DNA from 3 places in the Streptomyces sp. SAS_270 genome. Region 2 is predicted to be linked to each of the others. Evidence: riboswitches for the same ligand, from Rfam matches in the RefSeq annotation. Region 2 holds a riboswitch; each other region holds the start of a gene.
The links. Region 2 has a riboswitch for cyclic di-AMP ahead of ACN6LB_RS41295 (M23 family metallopeptidase). Riboswitches for the same ligand answer to the same signal wherever they lie in the genome.

Region 1 (5,422 bases), on a different contig from region 2:
CAGGCGCCGCTCCTCCTCCAGCTCCTTGACCTGCCCGAGCGCGCGCATGTGCGGGAAGACGCCGTCCTCCATGCCGGTCAGGAACACCACAGGGAACTCAAGGCCCTTGGCGGTGTGCAGGGTCATCAGGGTGATGACTCCGTTGCCGTCCTCCTCGTCCGGGATCTGGTCGGAGTCGGCGACGAGCGCGACCCGCTCCAGGAAGTCGGAGAGGCTGCCCGCGGCCTCGCCCTCACCGGACTCCTGCTCGAACTCCAGCGCCACGGCGGCGAGTTCCTGAAGGTTCTCGATGCGCGTCTCGTCCTGCGGATCCGTCGAGGCCTGCAACTCGGCGAGGTAGCCGGTGCGTTCGAGTACGGCCTCCAGGACGGTCGCCGGTCCGGCGCCCGACTCGGCGATCGTGTGGAGGTCCTCCATCAGCGTGTTGAACCGCTTGACGGCGTTCGTGGAGCGGGCGGCCATGCCGTACGCCTCGTCGACTCGGCGCAGGGCCTGCGGGAAGCTAATCTTCTCGCGCTGCGACAGCGCGTCGATCATGGCCTCGGCGCGGTCGCCGATGCCCCGCTTGGGAACGTTGAGGATCCGGCGCAGCGGTACCGAGTCCTCCGGGTTCGACAGCACGCGCAGGTACGCGAGGACGTCGCGGACCTCCTTGCGCTCGTAGAAGCGGACACCGCCGACGACCTTGTAGGGCAGGCCGACGCGGATGAAGACCTCTTCGAAGACACGGGACTGGGCGTTCGTACGGTAGAAGACGGCGACGTCTCCGGCCTTCGCCTCGCCCGCGTCCGTCAGACGGTCTATCTCGTCGGCGACGAACTGCGCCTCGTCGTGCTCGGTGTCGGCGACGTAGCCGGTGATGTTCGAGCCCGCGCCCGCGTTCGTCCACAGGTTCTTCGGGCGACGCGACTCGTTGCGCTCGATGACGGCGTTGGCGGCGGTCAGGATGGTCTGCGTGGAGCGGTAGTTCTGTTCGAGCAGGATCGTCGTCGCGTCCGTGTAGTCCTCCTCGAACTGGAGGATGTTGCGGATGGTCGCGCCGCGGAAGGCGTAGATCGACTGGTCGGCGTCGCCCACGACGCACAGCTCGGCGGGGCCGAGGTCGTCCTCGCTCGGGGGTACGTCGACGGGGTGCGCGGAGGTGCCGACCAGCTCGCGCACGAGGGCGTACTGCGCGTGGTTGGTGTCCTGGTACTCGTCGACCATGACGTGGCGGAAGCGGCGGCGGTAGTGCTCGGCGACGTCCGGGAAGGCGCGGAGCAGGTTGACCGTCGTCATGATCAGGTCGTCGAAGTCCAGCGCGTTCGCCTCGCGCAGCCGCGACTGGTAGAGCACGTATGCCTGGGCGAGGGTCTTCTCGAAGCCGTCGGAGGCCTGGGCGGCGAAGTCCTCCTCGTCGATCAGCTCGTTCTTCAGGTTGGAGATCTTGGCGCTGAACGACTTCGGCGGGAAGCGCTTCGGGTCGAGGTCCAGGTCGCGGCAGACCAGGGCCATCAGACGCTTGCTGTCGGCGGCGTCGTAGATCGAGAACGACGACGTGAAGCCGAGCCGCTTCGACTCGCGGCGCAGGATGCGCACGCACGCGCTGTGGAAGGTCATGACCCACATCGCGTTGGCGCGCGGGCCGACCAGCTGCTCGACGCGCTCCTTCATCTCGCCCGCGGCCTTGTTGGTGAAGGTGATCGCGAGGATCTGCCCGGGGTGCACATGGCGCTCGGCCAGCAGATAGGCGATCCGGTGCGTGAGCACCCGGGTCTTGCCGGAGCCGGCGCCGGCCACGATGAGCAGGGGGGCGCCGGAGTGCACCACGGCCGCCCGCTGGTTCTCGTTCAGCCCGTCCAGGAGCGCGGCCGCCTCCACGGCGGGGCGCGGGGCTCCGTCGCGGTAGTAGGCGTCGCGGTCCGGGGGCACGTCGAAACGGCCGCCGAACAGGTCGTCCGGAAGCGGCTCGGCCGCCCCGTCCTCGGGCGGCGGCGGGGGCTCTTCCTCGTGAGCCCCTGAGGGCTTGAGGTCCGCCAGGAAGCTGTCGTCAAAGAGGCTGCTCATCGCTCTCCGAGTCTAGGCCGCCGCACTGACAACAGACCGCCGCCCCGGGATTTCCCTGTCCCGCGAGGGCCCCGGAAGCCGATGATCTTCCAGAACCGGCCACTCGGCACTCCTTCGCCGTCAGGAATCGTCCAGGACGATCAAGAGCCGTACGGTTACGGTCAGCCACCGGCCGGGCGGGAATGCCCCTTGAAGACCACTGCATGGGGTCACAAGTCACCACGGACGGTCACGGAAGCGGCGGTTGAGGCCAAGGTCACGAAAATGTATCGGGCATATCGAACATCAACCTTCACAGGGACCACACGAGTTGGCTAGCGTGCCGGGCAGACCGCTCGACCCTCTCCGGCGAACGTCGCCGGGCCGTGCGGCCTCCGCCGAATTCGGTGTGCCCACGCGGCAGCCGGAACCGGGGACCCACCGAACCTGGGGTGAATCGGTCCAACCGCCTTTCGGGGCAAGGACCGTAGGGCAAACCTTCCGGAGCACCCGCCCGAACCCGACAGCTAACCCGGTAGGCGGATGACGGAAGGAGTCGCCTCCCTTGGCGTCGCACAAAAAGCCGCGTCCTGCTGCAACGCGCGTAGCGGGCATGCGGACTCCCGCCCTGGCAACAGCGGCCCTCACCTCCGTGGCCCTGCTCTCCCAGACGGCGAACGCCGCACCCTCGGCCGAGCCCAGGCCGAGCCTCGAAGAAGTGCAGAAGAAGGTCGACGACCTCTACCACCAGGCGGAGACGGCGACCGAGAAGTACAACACCGCCAAGGAGAAGACCACCAAGCAGCGCAAGCAGGTCGACACCCTTCTCGACGACGTCGCCCAGCGCACCGACAAGCTCAACTCCGCGCGCGAGGAGCTGGGTTCGTTCGCCGCCGCGCAATACCGGACCGGCGCCGCCGCCCCCGGCACCGCGACCCTGCTGCTGGCCGACGACCCGCAGGACTACTTCGACCAGACCCAGCTGATGAGCCGGCTGACCAGCCGTCAGAAGACCGCCGTCGACGACTACGTCACCGAGCAGTCCGAGACGGCGAAGAAGCGCCAGGAGGCCTCCAAGAGCCTGGAGACGCTGACCGAGTCGCAGAAGTCGCTGAAGTCGTCGAAGGCCGACGTCCAGAAGAAGCTCTCCGAGGCGCGCGAGATGCTCTCGAAGCTGACCGCCGAGGAGAAGGCGCGGCTCGCGGCGATCGAGAAGAAGAAGGAAGCAGAGGCCCGGCGCAAGGCGGCGGAGCTGGCGGCCCAGCAGGCCGCCGAGGCGAAGCAGCGCCAGGAGGCGGAGGCAGCCGCTCAGCAGCAGTCCGGCTCCGGCACCTCGGACTCCTCGAGTTCGGGAAGCACGGGCACAGGCACCGGCACCTCCACCGGCGACTCCTCGTACGCCACGAAGGCCGCCAAGGCGCTCGCCTTCGCCCGCGCCCAGGTCGGCAAGCCGTATGTGTGGGGCGCCACCGGCCCCGACTCGTACGACTGCTCCGGGCTCACCCAGGCCGCCTGGAAGGCGGCCGGCGTCGACCTCCCGCGCACCACCTACGACCAGGTCAACGCGGGCACGACGGTCTCCCTCTCCAACGCACAACCCGGCGACCTGATCTTCTTCTACGACGACATCAGCCACGTCGGCCTCTACATAGGCAACGGCATGATGATCCACGCCCCGAAGCCGGGCTCGTACGTCCGCGAGGAGTCCGTCTACTACGCCGGCTCCTCGATCATCCACAGCGTGGTGCGACCGGCGTGAACGCACCGTAGGGAGGGGGTCCACGCGCGCGTGGACCCCCTTTTTCGTGCCGTATGCGTTTTTCGTCCTCCACGCGCGCGTGCAGCACGGCAAGCCGCGCGAAGATCCCTAGCATCGGGCGCATGTCAGGCATCTCCCAGCTCCGCGCGTGGTGGGCGGAGCGTCCGCCCGCCGCCGGGGCCGCCGTCATGGCCACCGGCATCGTCTCCGTCGGGCTGTCCCTGACCGGCTACGAGACCCTGTCCCGTATCGCCCTGGTCCTGGCGGTCATCGCATGGCTCGCGCTCGCCGCGGACTTCGGGGTGCGGCTCGTACGGGACCGGGCGCGCTGGGTGGCGGAGGCGTGCACGCCGGGCGCACTCACCGCCATCGCCGCGACCACCGTGCTCGGCACCCGGCTGTCCGCCCTCGGGTGGCTGGGTCTCGCCGAGGCGCTGCTCGCGCTGGCGGCCCTGCTCTGGCCGGGGCTGCTGATCGTGGTCGTACGGCACTGGGGGCGCCGTATGCCCGGAGCGGTGTTCCTCGGCTGTGTGGCCACCCAGGGGCTCGCCGTGCTGGGCTCCGTGCTGGCCGCGCTGGTGGGCGTGGAGTGGCTCGCGCATGCCGCGCTGGCGCTGTTCTGGCTCGGGATCGTCCTCTACGGGGTGGCGTTGCTCCGCTTCGACATCCGGCAGGTGGCCACCGGGGCCGGGGACCAGTGGGTGGCGGGCGGTGCGCTCGCCATCTCGGCGCTGGCCGGGGCGAAGCTCGTGACCGCGCACCACGCGAACCAGTACCTGTGGAACGACGACGACAACGGCGTCCTGCGCGCAGTCACCGCCGCGCTGCTCGTGCTGGACCTCGCCTGGTACGTCGTCCTGTTCGCCGCCGAGGCGGTCTGGCCGCGGCCGCACTACGACGTACGGCGCTGGGCGACCGTGTTCCCCATGGGGATGACGGCGGTGGCGACCCTGGCGGTCGGGACCGCCCTCGGCAGCGGATGGCTGAGCGGCCCGGGGCAGACGCTGCTGTGGATCGCGGTGGCGGCCTGGTTGCTCGTGGCAGCCGGGGCGGCCGGGGCGGTCAGGTCCAGAGCACCGCGATGAAGATGTTCGCCGTGGTCAGCAGGCCGACCAGCCCGAACAGCCCCTTGTCGACCTTCTCGTCGTCGCGCTTCACGTAGACGAGCCCCAGGATCACGATCAGCAGGGCCAGCTTCACGCCGATCTTGAAGGTGTTGACCGTGTGGTCGTCGGCCTGGTTGAGCCCGACCAGCGCGACGCCCGTGACCAGCATGGTCAGCGCGCCGTGGAGCATCGCGGGAACGAACCGGGCGGTGCCCTGGCCCATCGCCTTCATCTGGGTGAAGAAGCCGCCGAGGAGCGCGGCGATGCCGATGATGTGCAGGCCGACGAAGAGATGGATGAGTACGTCCATGAGGCCGGAGCCTAACCGGGGGCCCGCGTTCCCCTGAGCACCGGGCCTCCCCCCGGGTGGACCTCGGCAGGATGCGGCACACGGAAGGCGCCGGACGGTGGCCTAGCACGGTGCCGCCCCCGGCCGCCGCCGAACCACCTCATCGGTCAGCACACTCCGTGAAGTCGGCTGCAGAGGAACGGGATCACGGCCACGGACGGTCGCCCGGCGGTCGAGTCGGAT
Region 2 (5,422 bases):
GCACAACACCACCGCCCCGTACAACCCGTACGCCCCGCACACCCCCTACCCGTACAACCCGTACCGCCACTAGCCCACTGCTGAACTACGCGGAGGCCTCCGAGAGCCGCCCCAGCTCGCCCTCCGTGAGGACGAGATCCGCCACGCCCAGCAGTGCGGGCAGCTGTTCGACGGTCCGGGCCGAGGAGATGGGCGCGACGACGGTCGGCTGGGCGGCGAGCCAGGCGAGGGCGACCGTGGCGACCGGGACACCGTGCGCTTCGGCGACGGCGTCCAGGGCCGCGAGCACCCGCAGGCCCCGCTCCGACCGGAGGTGCTTGCCCGCACCCGCGGCACGCGGGGAGTCGACGGTCGCCCCAGGGCGGTACTTGCCGGTCAGGAACCCGGAGGCGAGGGCGTAGTACGGGACGGCCGCCAGACCGCCCTGCGAGGCGATGTCCAGCAGCTCGCCCTCGTAGGTGCCGCGCGAGACGAGGTTGTAGTGGGGCTGGAGCGCCACGTACCGGGCGAGGCCCTCGCGGTCGGAGAACTCCAGGGAGGCGCGGAGCCGTTCGGGCGAGATGTTGGAGGCGGCGATGGCCCGTACCTTGCCCGCCTTCACCAGCTCGTCGAGCGCGCCGACGATCTCCTCGACGGGCACGTCGGGTTTGTCGAAGTGGGTGAAGTAGAGGTCGATGCAGTCGGTGCCCAGGCGGCGCAGGGAGGCGTCGGCGGCGGCCTTGATGTTGTCGCCGGACAGGCCCGGGTACTCGGGGTGCTGGCTGACCTTGGTGGCGATGACGACGTCGGAACGGTTGCCGCGCGCCTTCAGCCAGTTGCCGATGACGGTCTCGGACTCACCGCCCGAGTTGCCGTCGGCCCACGCCGAGTAGGAGTCGGCGGTGTCGATGAAGTTGCCGCCCGCGGCCGTGTACGCATCGAGGACGGCGAAGGACTGCGCCTCGTCGGCGGTCCAGCCGAAGACATTGCCGCCGAGGGCGAGCGGGAAGACCTGGAGGTCGGAGGAACCAAGCGTGCGAAGAGAAGTCATGCCCCTCTTCAACACCCGTACCGGAAGCCAATATTCCAGACTTCCGGCACGGACTACGGACTACGGACACGAACCACCCACTACTGACAGCCGACGGCCGACGGCCGACGGCCGACGGCCAGCAGTCGTCAGGGCGTAAGCCCCTTGCCCCGCAGCCAGGTCATCGGGTCGATCCCCGTGGCCTGTCCGCCCGGGTGGACCTCCAGGTGGACGTGCGGCCCGGTGACGTTGCCGGTGGCGCCCACGCGGCCGATGACGTCACCGGTGGCGACCTTCTGCCCAACGCTGACGCTGATCGAGGACTGGTGGCAGAACCACAGCTCGGTGCCGTCGTCGAGGGTGAGGATCGTGCGGTAGCCGTACGCGCCGGCCCAGCCCGCCTCGGTGATCGTGCCGGAGTGGATGGCCTTGATGAGCGTGCCCGTGGGCGCCGCGAAGTCGAGGCCCGTGTGGTAGCCGGAGGACCACATGGAACCGGCCTGGCCGAAGGTTCCCGTGATGGTGTACGAGGAGGTGGGCAGCGCATAGCTCTTGGCGAGCTTGGCGAGGCGCTCCGCCTCGACCTTCGCCTTGGCCGCCAGCTCCGCCTTCTTCTTCGCGGCGGCGGCCTTGGCCTCGGCCTGGTCCTGCTCCTGGGCGGCGAGCGTGACGGCCTTCTTGGCGGCGGCGGCCTCGGCGGCCTCCTGGGCGGCGCTGTCGACCTGGTCCTGCTGCGACTCGGCCTGCTGCATGATGCGGGAGCGCAGGGCCTCGCCCGCGTCCGTGGTGCCCTGCGCGGCGTCGGTGGTGGTCAGGCCGGCGCTGGTGAGCGGGGTGGCGGAGCCCTTGGCCGGGGTGTCGGAGCCGTCCGAGATCAGGGCCTTGGCCGACTCGGCGACGGACGACAGGTCGGGCATCGATATGGACACCGGGGGCTTGCCGGTCTGCGCGCTGGCCATACCGCCCGCGCCGACGGCGGCGATGACGCCGACACCCAGAACGGTGGAGCTGCGCGCGAGTCCGCCGCCGCGCTGCTTGCCGACGCGGTGCCGGCCGCGCACGGGACGAGTGGACTCCGCGGTGGGGTTCCACTCCTCCCAGGGGCCCTCGTCGCCGCTGGGGCCGTAGCCGAAGGTGTCGCTGTACTTCTCATTCGGCGCGAACGAGGTTGCCTGGGCAGGCCGGTTGGACGCCACGTGGGCGCGCTCCTTTCCTTCCTTCTCGCCTACCGGGTTAGCTGACGGGTTCGGAGCAGGAAGGTCTCCTACGCGCGTATAACTACCGTGCTTCCACGGTGGAATACGAGCGATTCACCCCAAGTTGGTGGTTCCCCGGTTCCCTTGCGGGATTCGGCGCGTGCGCACGGAGCCATCTCTTGTGACGGCTGGGACGACCGCGCTGCGTTATCGAACGTTAATAGACGCGGACCCCGGATTCCAAGCGCTTCGGACTGATCATTAGCGCTTCTGGCCAGGACTTACAGGACACCACCGGCCGATATCGGGCGAGTTGACTGCACTCGCTTAACACCGGTTCAGTTGACGGTATGTCAGTTGTTATGCGGAGGGGCGTCATGCGATCACCCCTCGTGACAACGATCAAGAAACCGTGTCCCGCGCCTCCGGCCGCCGCACGGCGAGCAGCGCCATGTCGTCCGTGGTCCCGCCTCCGGTGTGCCGCCGCGCTTCCTCGGCGAGCGTGTTCACCAGTTCCTCGGGCCCGGCGAACACCCGCCCGGCGAGCCGCGCCGCCGGATCGAAGAAGTCCCCGCGTGCGTCCCGGGCCTCGGACAGCCCGTCGGTGTGGAAGAGAAGCGTGGCCCCGCCGGGGAAGTACGTCTCCTCGGCACGGTCGGGCCAGCTGCCCAACTCGCCCATCCCTAGCGGCAGTGCGGGCTCCCGGGCGGCGAGCACGCGCAGGCCGCCGTCCCCGTGCAGGAGCAGCGGCGCGGGATGGCCACGGTTGACGATCCGCACGACGAACCGGCCATGGCCGTCACCCTCCGAACCCCCCGCTCCACCCCCACCCCCATCACCGTCACCGTCGTGCGGGATCTCGGCAAGTACGGCGGTGGTGAACCCCTCGAAGGCATCCGGGCCTTGACGCCGGGCGGCCTCGCGCACAAGGGCCCGTTCCAGGCGCTGGGCGACCGCCTCCAGCGTCGACTCCTGCTCGGCGGCCTCCCGGAAGGCCCCGATGAGTACGGCGACGGCGGCCACCGCCCCCATCCCCTTCCCTCGTACGTCGCCCACGACCAGCCGTACGCCGTGCGGGGAGTCCTGCACCGCGTACAGGTCGCCGCCGATGAACGCGTCCGCCTGCGCGGCGTCGTAGCGCGCCGCGACCTCCAGCCCGTCGATCCACTCGTCGGGCTCCGGCAGGACGGCGCGCTGTGCGGCCTCGGCGATCTCCCGGGCCGAGGCGAGCCGGGCGTCGCTGCGGCGGACGAGGACGTTGATGAGGACGGCCAGGAAGCCGACCGTGGCGATGGTGACGATCTCGGTGACCGCGTCGACGTTTCCGAGGACGCCCATTTCTGCGTGGATCGCCACGACGGCGACGAGTGTGACGACTCCGGTGAGCGCCGTGCCGCGCAGCGAATAGAGGGGCGCGGCGATCAAGGGTGCGGCGGTGAAGAAGGGGCCGCCGGTGTACTCGGTCGGCGTGAGGTACTCGTAGAACGTTCCGACGAGGATGAGCAGCACCGGAAGCGTCCGGGCGAAGGTCCGCGCGTACGAGACCGGACGCGCGTGCGCCCCGGCCCGGCCGGACGTCCGCCGACCGTGCAGCCCTTCCGGCCGACGCGCACCTCCTCGCTGCCCCACGCGTCCAGATTTCCCGGACCGGCGTCGACGGGCGACCGGTGTGACCCGACCGGGCGAAGCCCCGGCCTCTCCTCGCCGGCCCCCGCGGCCCCTCATCGACCCCGGAAAACACCCAAGGCCCGGAACCATTGGTTCCGGGCCTTGGGCCTTCAGTAGCGGGGACAGGATTTGAACCTGCGACCTCTGGGTTATGAGCCCAGCGAGCTACCGAGCTGCTCCACCCCGCGTCGTTGACTCCACTGTACGCCATCCGCGGGACCCGACGCACATCGGTTTACGCGGCCCTCCGCACGGGCCACGCGGAACCCCTCAGGCGGCCGGGTTCCCGGCGTGCGTGAGGGTCTCCCAGGAGACGAAGAGGTCGTCCGTTCCGGCGGGCCGCGACTGCTCGGCCAGCCGGTGCGCGGCGGGCACGTGGACGTCGAGCCGGTCCTCCAGGTGATTGAGGGCGACCTCCACGTCGGGCCCCATGTTCCGGTCGACCCTGCCGCCGCACAGCCACGCGGGTGCGGCCTCGCCGAGCTGGTAGCGAGCGTGGAGGTCGAGCGCGGCCTTGAGCCGGTCCTTGACCCCGCTGTAGAGGTCGACGCCCTGGTGCCAGGCGGTCTCGGCGATGTGCGCGGTGGCGGCGAGCGAGTAGCCGACGTGCTTGAAGTTGCGGCAGGTCTCCTGCGCGACCCCGTCCATGTACCGCTTCTGCCCGAACCAGTACGTGGCCATCTTCTGCGGGGTGTCGATGGTGCTGCCGACCGGGGTCAGCGGCACCTTCCCGTCCTTCTCCAGGTAGAAGTAGGCGGGCACCCGGTCACGGAAGCGCCGGAGCGCGGCGTCGAAGGCCTGGTGGTCGTCGAGGAAGACGGCGATGCCGATGGCGGCGTCGGTCATGGCGAGGTCCCAGTTGCCGTTGAAGTCCGGGACCTTCCTGGTGACTTCGGGGAGGTAGGCGGTCCGCAGCATGCTCTGGAACCGGGTGACGCCGGCCTTGGACCAGCCGGCGCCGGTGTGCCGCACGATCTCACCGGCCCGCGCCCAGCTGGACCCGGCCCAGGCGGTCTGCAGCCCGGCGTTGCCCTCGGTGTGCCGCCGCACCTTCCCGGACCAGGCGTCCATGATCTCGATCGCCTTCGCCGCATGCTCCCGCTTGCCGGTGATGCTCCACAGCAGGGCCTGGGTGTACGCGGCGATGGCGTCCTCGCGCTCCTCGACGCAGCCGTGCCCGGGCCGGGTGTCGGGCGGGCACTCGACGGTGGCGTACGGCTTGGCCTGGTACTTGTACGACCCGTACTTGCTGTCCCGCATGGCGAGGAACGCCCCGAGCCAGGGCTGCTTCCCCGCGTCGACGTGCTTGCGTACGGCGGTGAGCTGGTCCTTGCTCACCAGTACCCCGGGGTGCGCGAACCCGGCGTCCTTGGGCCGCGCCCGCGCCGCCGTCCGCGTCTGTGGTGACGACACCCCGCACGAGACGACGAGCCCCGCGAGCAGGGGTGCCATCAACACCGCCGTCACACGCCGCGTCACTGACCCCACTGAACCCACTGTCCCAACCTCCGAGTCGCCTCCTCAGAGCGTGGCCCCGGGCCGACGACGG
Region 3 (5,422 bases), on a different contig from region 2:
CCCCGCCTCCATCTTCGTCCGGGCGACCACCGCTTCCGGGGTCCCCGTGACGATCGCCAAGGCCGACGGCAACCCCGTCAACGCGGCCTCCATGCTCGCGGTCCTCGGCCTGGGCGCCCAGGGCGGCGAGGAGATCGTCCTCGCGTCGGACGCCGAGGGCGCGGACGCCGCCCTCGACCGTCTGGCGAAGCTGGTCGCCGAGGGGCTCGAGGAGCTTCCCGAGACCGTCTGAGCGAATCGGACACCGTACGACGCGGCCGCGTCACCCCTTCCGGGTGGCGCGGCTTCGTCGTTTTTCAGGCACGGCGATACGCCCGCACGACGGAATATCCGGCACCATCCCGCGCGCACATCCCGCAGTGCGGAAATAGCGCGCACGGAATTCCGGGCGCGCTGGAATAAGGGCAGCGGAAATAGCTCACTGCCGAATATCCCTCTTTGTATACGGCGCTCCTGTTAATGACGCAGACCGGTCATGTTTACGGGAGGTTGCGAAGTCCTCACACGGTCCGGGCGATCTCCCGCACCGGGAAAGCGGAGCCGGTGCACGGCCGTGGCGCGTTCCGTGTGCAGCGCCGTGATCGTCCGGGCGCGCTCGCTGTCGCCGCGCGCCACGGCGTCCACGATGGCGCCGTGCTCGGCCCAGGAGTCCGCGGGGGAGGCCTGCGCCTCGACCGCGTACATCCAGGCGATCTTGTGCCGAAGCTGGGCCAGCGTGGAGGTCAGCGCGGGGCTTCCGGAGGCCTGCGCGAGCGTCTCGTGGAACCAGCCCCCCAGGGAGCGCAGATCCTCGCTGTGCCCCCTCCTTGCCCGCTCCTGGCCCAGCCTGACCAGGCCTCGCAGCACCTTGAGGTGGGCCTCGGTGCGCCGCTGCGCGGCCCGGGCGGCACCGAGCGGCTCAAGGAGCATGCGCATCTCCAGCAGGTCGGAGGCCTCCTGCTCGGTGGGCTCCGCGACGCACGCGCCCGCATGCCGACGGGTGACGACGAACCCCTCGGCCTCCAGGGTGCGCAGGGCCTCGCGGACGGGAACACGCGAGACTCCGTAGCGACGCGCAAGGAGTTCCTCGGTGAGCCGGCCGCCTCGCTCGTAGACACCCGCGACGATGTCGTCACGGATCGCCGTGCATACCGAGTGCGCCGGAATACGCATGACCGGACCTCCGCTTTAATCCCCGCGAAACGCCATCCATTGACGCTTGTTCAGTGACTCTATTGCAGACGGCGGGAATTTCCGACGGGAGCCCGGAATCCATGGATATTTTTTGGACAGACGGCCGTTCGAAGCGACGAAGCCCCGGCTCGGTGAGCCGGGGCTTCGGAAGCGGTGCGAAGTGCGGAGAAGCGGTGAAGCGGGTCGTCAGACGTTCACGCCGTGCGAGCGGAGGTAGGCGACGGGGTCGATGTCCGAGCCGTACTCCGGGGTCGTGCGGGCCTCGAAGTGGAGGTGCGGTCCGGTGGTGTTGCCGGTGGAACCCGAGAGGCCTATCTGTGCGCCCGGGGTGACCGTCTGGCCCACGGAGACACCGATGGACGACAGGTGGCCGTACTGGGTGTACGTGCCGTCGTTCATCTTGATGACCACGTTGTTGCCGTAGGCGCCGCCCCAGCCGGCCTCGACGACGGTGCCGGAGCCGACGGCGTGGACGGACGTGCCGGACGCGGCGTGGAAGTCGACGCCCGTGTGGCTGCCGGAGGACCACAGGCTGCCACCGGTCTTGTAGCCGGTCGAGACGTACGAGCCGCTGATCGGCAGGACGAAGGTGTTCAGGCGCTTGCGCTCGGCGGCCCGGGCGGCGCGGGCCTTGGCCACGCGCTCCTCCTCGGCCTTCTCGGCGGCACGCTTCTTCGCGGCCTCCTGGGCCTTCTTCAGCGCGGCCGCCTCGTCGGCGGCGTGCTGCTGGGCCGCGGCCTGTGCGTCGATCTGGTCGGCGAGCGAGTCGCCGATGGTGATGGCCTTTGTCAGTCCCGTGTCCTCGACGGAGGTCTCCGCGGCGAAGGCAGGGGCGGCCAGGGTGCCGATGACACCGGTGGTGGTGAGTGCGGCGACGCCCACGGCATGCGTGGTCGTGCGCTTCACACGGCTCGGGCGACGGTGCTTCCCGGTGGCGCGGGTGAACGCCATGAAGTGGCTGGTCCTTTCCTTCCTTCTCGCCTACCGGGTTAGCTGACGGGTTCGGAGCAGGAAGGTCTCCTACGGACCCCCTTCGGGAAGGGCGTCCGATTCACCCCAGGGACTACGTATGGGTCCCCGGCTCCCCTGGCTCGCGCCGTACGGGGACTCGGCGATGACTGTCCGGTGCCGCGGACGCGGCGCACTGCCTGACGAACAGCCGGACCGACGCTAAAGGGGGCGTCTTTCAATCGACAAACGGATCACGCCTTTTGTAGCGCATGCCACAGGGCAGACAGGCAACCTCCCCATCAACTCCCCATCAATACTGACAATGGGGGCTCGGGCGACGCTTTCGCCGCCCGAGCCCCCAAAGGGTCACGCCGTTATGCCCTGTTCCCTCCCGCTTCCGACACTGCGGGATGCGGCCCCTACTCCGCGGGTACGACGCTCACTTCGCCGATGCCGAGGGCCTTGACGGGCTCCTTGATCTGCGCGGCGTCCCCGACCAGGACGGTCACCAGGCGGTCCACCGGGAAGGCGTTCACGGCGGCCGCGGTGGCCTCCACGGTGCCCGTCGCGGCGAGCTGCTGGTACAGCGTGGCCTGGAAGTCGTCCGGCAGGAACTGCTCGACCTGGTCGGCGAGCGTGCCCGCGACCGCCGCCGCGGTCTCGAACTTGAGGGGCGCGACGCCCACCAGGTTCTGCACGGCGACGTCCCGCTCGGCATCCGTCAGGCCTTCGGCCGCGAGGGTGCGCAGCACCTTCCAGAGGTCGTCGAGCGCGGGACCGGTGTTGGGCGTGTCGACGGAGCCGCTGATGGCCAGCATCGCGGCGCCCGTGCCGTCGGCTGCGGAGCGCAGCACCTGACCGAACGCCCGTACACCGTAGGTGTATCCCTTTTCCTCCCGCAGGACGCGGTCCAGTCGGGAGGTGAGGGTGCCACCGAGGCAGTACGTGCCGAGTACCTGGGCGGGCCAGACGCGATCGTGCCTGTCGGCGCCGATGCGTCCGATCAGCAGCTGCGTCTGGACGGCACCCGGGCGGTCCACGATGATCACGCGGCCCGTGTCGTCGGCGGTCACCGGCGGTACGGGACGCGGCTCGGCGGACGAGCCGGTCCAGGAGCCGAGGGTTTCCGCGAGCAGCGCGTCGAGGTCCGTGCCCGTGAGGTCGCCGACGACCACGGCGGTGGCCGTGGCGGGGCGCACGTGCTTCTCGTAGAAGGCGCGTACGGCCGCCGAGTCGATGCTCTGGACGGTCTCCTCGGTGCCCTGGCGCGGGCGTGACATGCGTGCGGTCGCCGGGAACAGCTCCTTGGAGAGTTCCCTGGCGGCGCGGCGGGCCGGGTTGGCGGTCTCGTGCGGGATCTCGTCGAGCCGGTTGCGCACCAGCCGCTCGATCTCGCTGTCGGCGAACGCCGGTGCCCTGAGTGCGTCGGCGACCAGCCCGAGGGCCTTCGGGAGGCGCGAGACGGGGACTTCGAGCGACAGGCGTACGCCGGGGTGGTCCGCGTGCGCGTCGAGCGTGGCGCCGCAGCGCTCCAGCTCGGCGGCGAACTCCTCGGCGGAGTACTTGTCGGTTCCCTCGGAGAAGGCGCGCGCCATGATCGTGGCGACGCCGTCGAGGCCCGCCGGCTCGGCGTCCAGCGGCGCGTCGAGGATCACCTCGACGGCGACGACCTGCTGACCGGGGCGGTGGCAGCGCAGCACGGTCAGACCGTTGCCGAGCGTGCCGCGCTCGGGGGCGGGGAAGGCCCAGGGCTTGGGCTCGCCGGCCTGCGGCTGGGGGTGGAAGTCCATCGTGGCGAGCTCGGTCACTTCGCCGCCTCCTCGTCGGTGTCTTCAGCGGCGTCGGTGTCCTCGGCGACGAGCGGCTCGTAGACGAGCACCGCGCGGTTGTCCGGGCGCAGGCGCGCCTTGGCGGCCTCCTGGACCTCCTCGGCGGTGACGTCGAGAACGCGCTGTACGGCGGTCAGGGCGAGCTGCGGGTCGCCGAACAGGACGGCGTACCGGCACAGTTCGTCGGCGCGGCCCGCGACCGTACCGAGCCGGTCCAGCCACTCGCGCTCCAACTGGGCCTGGGCGCGCTCCATTTCCTCGGCCGTGGGGCCCTCCTCGGCGAACCGGGCGAGCTCCTCGTCGACGGCGGCCTCGATGACCGGGACCTCCACGTCGCCGGACGTCTTCACGTCGAGCCATCCCAGGGAGGGCGCTCCGGCCAGGCGCAGCAGCCCGAAACCGGCGGCGACGGCGGTGCGGTCACGGCGTACGAGCCGGTTGTACAGGCGGGAGGACTCGCCGCCGCCGAGCACGGTCAGCGCCAGGTCGGCCGCGTCGCACGCGCGCGTGCCGTCCTCCGGGAGCCGGTAGGCGGCCATCAGGGCGCGCGCCGGGACCTCTTCCACGACGACCTCGCGCAGCTGCTCGCCGATGGTGTCCGGCAGGGCTCCGGTGCGCGGGGCGGGCTTGCCGTCGTGCCCGGGGATCGAGCCGAAGTACCTCTCGACCCAGGCGAGCGTCTGCTCGGGGTCGATGTCGCCGACGACCGACAGCACGGCGTTGTTGGGCGCGTAGTAGGTGCGGAAGAAGGCGCGGGCGTCCTCCAGGGTGGCCGCGTCCAGGTCCGCCATCGACCCGATCGGGGTGTGGTGGTAGGGGTGGCCCTCCGGGTAGGCGAGCCCGGTCAGCTTCTCGAACGCCGTCCCGTAGGGGACGTTGTCGTAGCGCTGACGGCGCTCGTTCTTGACGACGTCCCGCTGGTTCTCCATGGACTCGTCGTCGAGCGCGGCGAGCAGCGAACCCATGCGGTCGGCCTCCAGCCAGAGCGCGAGCTCCAGCTGGTGGGTGGGCATGGTCTCGAAGTAGTTCGTGCGCTCGAAGCTCGTCGTGCCGTTCAGCGAACCGCCCGCGCCCTGGACGAGTTCGAAGTGACCGTTGCCGTGCACCTGCTTCGAGCCCTGGAACATCAGGTGCTCGAAGAGGTGGGCCAGGCCGGTCAGGCCCTTGACCTCGTGACGGGAGCCGACGTCGTACCAGAGGCACACCGCAGCGACCGGGGTCAGGTGGTCCTCGGAGAGCACCACGCGCAGGCCATTGGCCAGACGGTGCTCGGTCGCTGTCAGGCCGCCGGAGCCTGCCTCAGCTGTGGCCGTGTGACCCATGGGCATGTACGTCCCTTCGATCGCGGAAAACTGCAGAATCCCTGCCGGTCCTGCCACTGTATGCAAGCGTGCGGACCCCTGGCGAAGTTCCCGCCCCGCGTACGCCCACAGCGAGACTCGCGTCCGGACGGAGCGGGTTCCCGTTCG

Region 1: it holds a riboswitch for cyclic di-AMP, as region 2 does, so the genes downstream of both, ACN6LB_RS23510 (NlpC/P60 family protein) here and ACN6LB_RS41295 (M23 family metallopeptidase) in region 2, are expected to answer to the same signal.
Region 3: it holds a riboswitch for cyclic di-AMP, as region 2 does, so the genes downstream of both, ACN6LB_RS26920 (M23 family metallopeptidase) here and ACN6LB_RS41295 (M23 family metallopeptidase) in region 2, are expected to answer to the same signal.

What each region holds. Positions count from the first base shown of each region.
Region 1 is NZ_JBMNDS010000036.1:45,518-50,939, forward strand. It holds gene pcrA (DNA helicase PcrA) at 1-2,046, opposite strand, end outside; cyclic di-AMP (ydaO/yuaA leader) riboswitch at 2,412-2,582, shown strand; gene ACN6LB_RS23510 (NlpC/P60 family protein) at 2,591-3,784, shown strand; gene ACN6LB_RS23515 (tellurite resistance/C4-dicarboxylate transporter family protein) at 3,907-4,869, shown strand; gene ACN6LB_RS23520 (hypothetical protein) at 4,847-5,200, opposite strand.
Region 2 is NZ_JBMNDS010000106.1:4,472-9,893, reverse strand. It holds gene ACN6LB_RS41305 (PrsW family intramembrane metalloprotease) at 1-73, shown strand, start outside; gene ACN6LB_RS41300 (aldo/keto reductase) at 86-1,030, opposite strand; gene ACN6LB_RS41295 (M23 family metallopeptidase) at 1,159-2,205, opposite strand; cyclic di-AMP (ydaO/yuaA leader) riboswitch at 2,217-2,374, opposite strand; gene ACN6LB_RS41290 (PP2C family protein-serine/threonine phosphatase) at 2,608-3,930, opposite strand; tRNA gene ACN6LB_RS41285 (tRNA-Met) at 3,988-4,061, opposite strand; gene ACN6LB_RS41280 (alginate lyase family protein) at 4,144-5,325, opposite strand.
Region 3 is NZ_JBMNDS010000045.1:47,140-52,561, reverse strand. It holds gene ACN6LB_RS26930 (HPr family phosphocarrier protein) at 1-232, shown strand, start outside; gene ACN6LB_RS26925 (GntR family transcriptional regulator) at 457-1,152, opposite strand; gene ACN6LB_RS26920 (M23 family metallopeptidase) at 1,360-2,124, opposite strand; cyclic di-AMP (ydaO/yuaA leader) riboswitch at 2,137-2,297, opposite strand; gene ACN6LB_RS26915 (M16 family metallopeptidase) at 2,544-3,932, opposite strand; gene ACN6LB_RS26910 (M16 family metallopeptidase) at 3,929-5,275, opposite strand.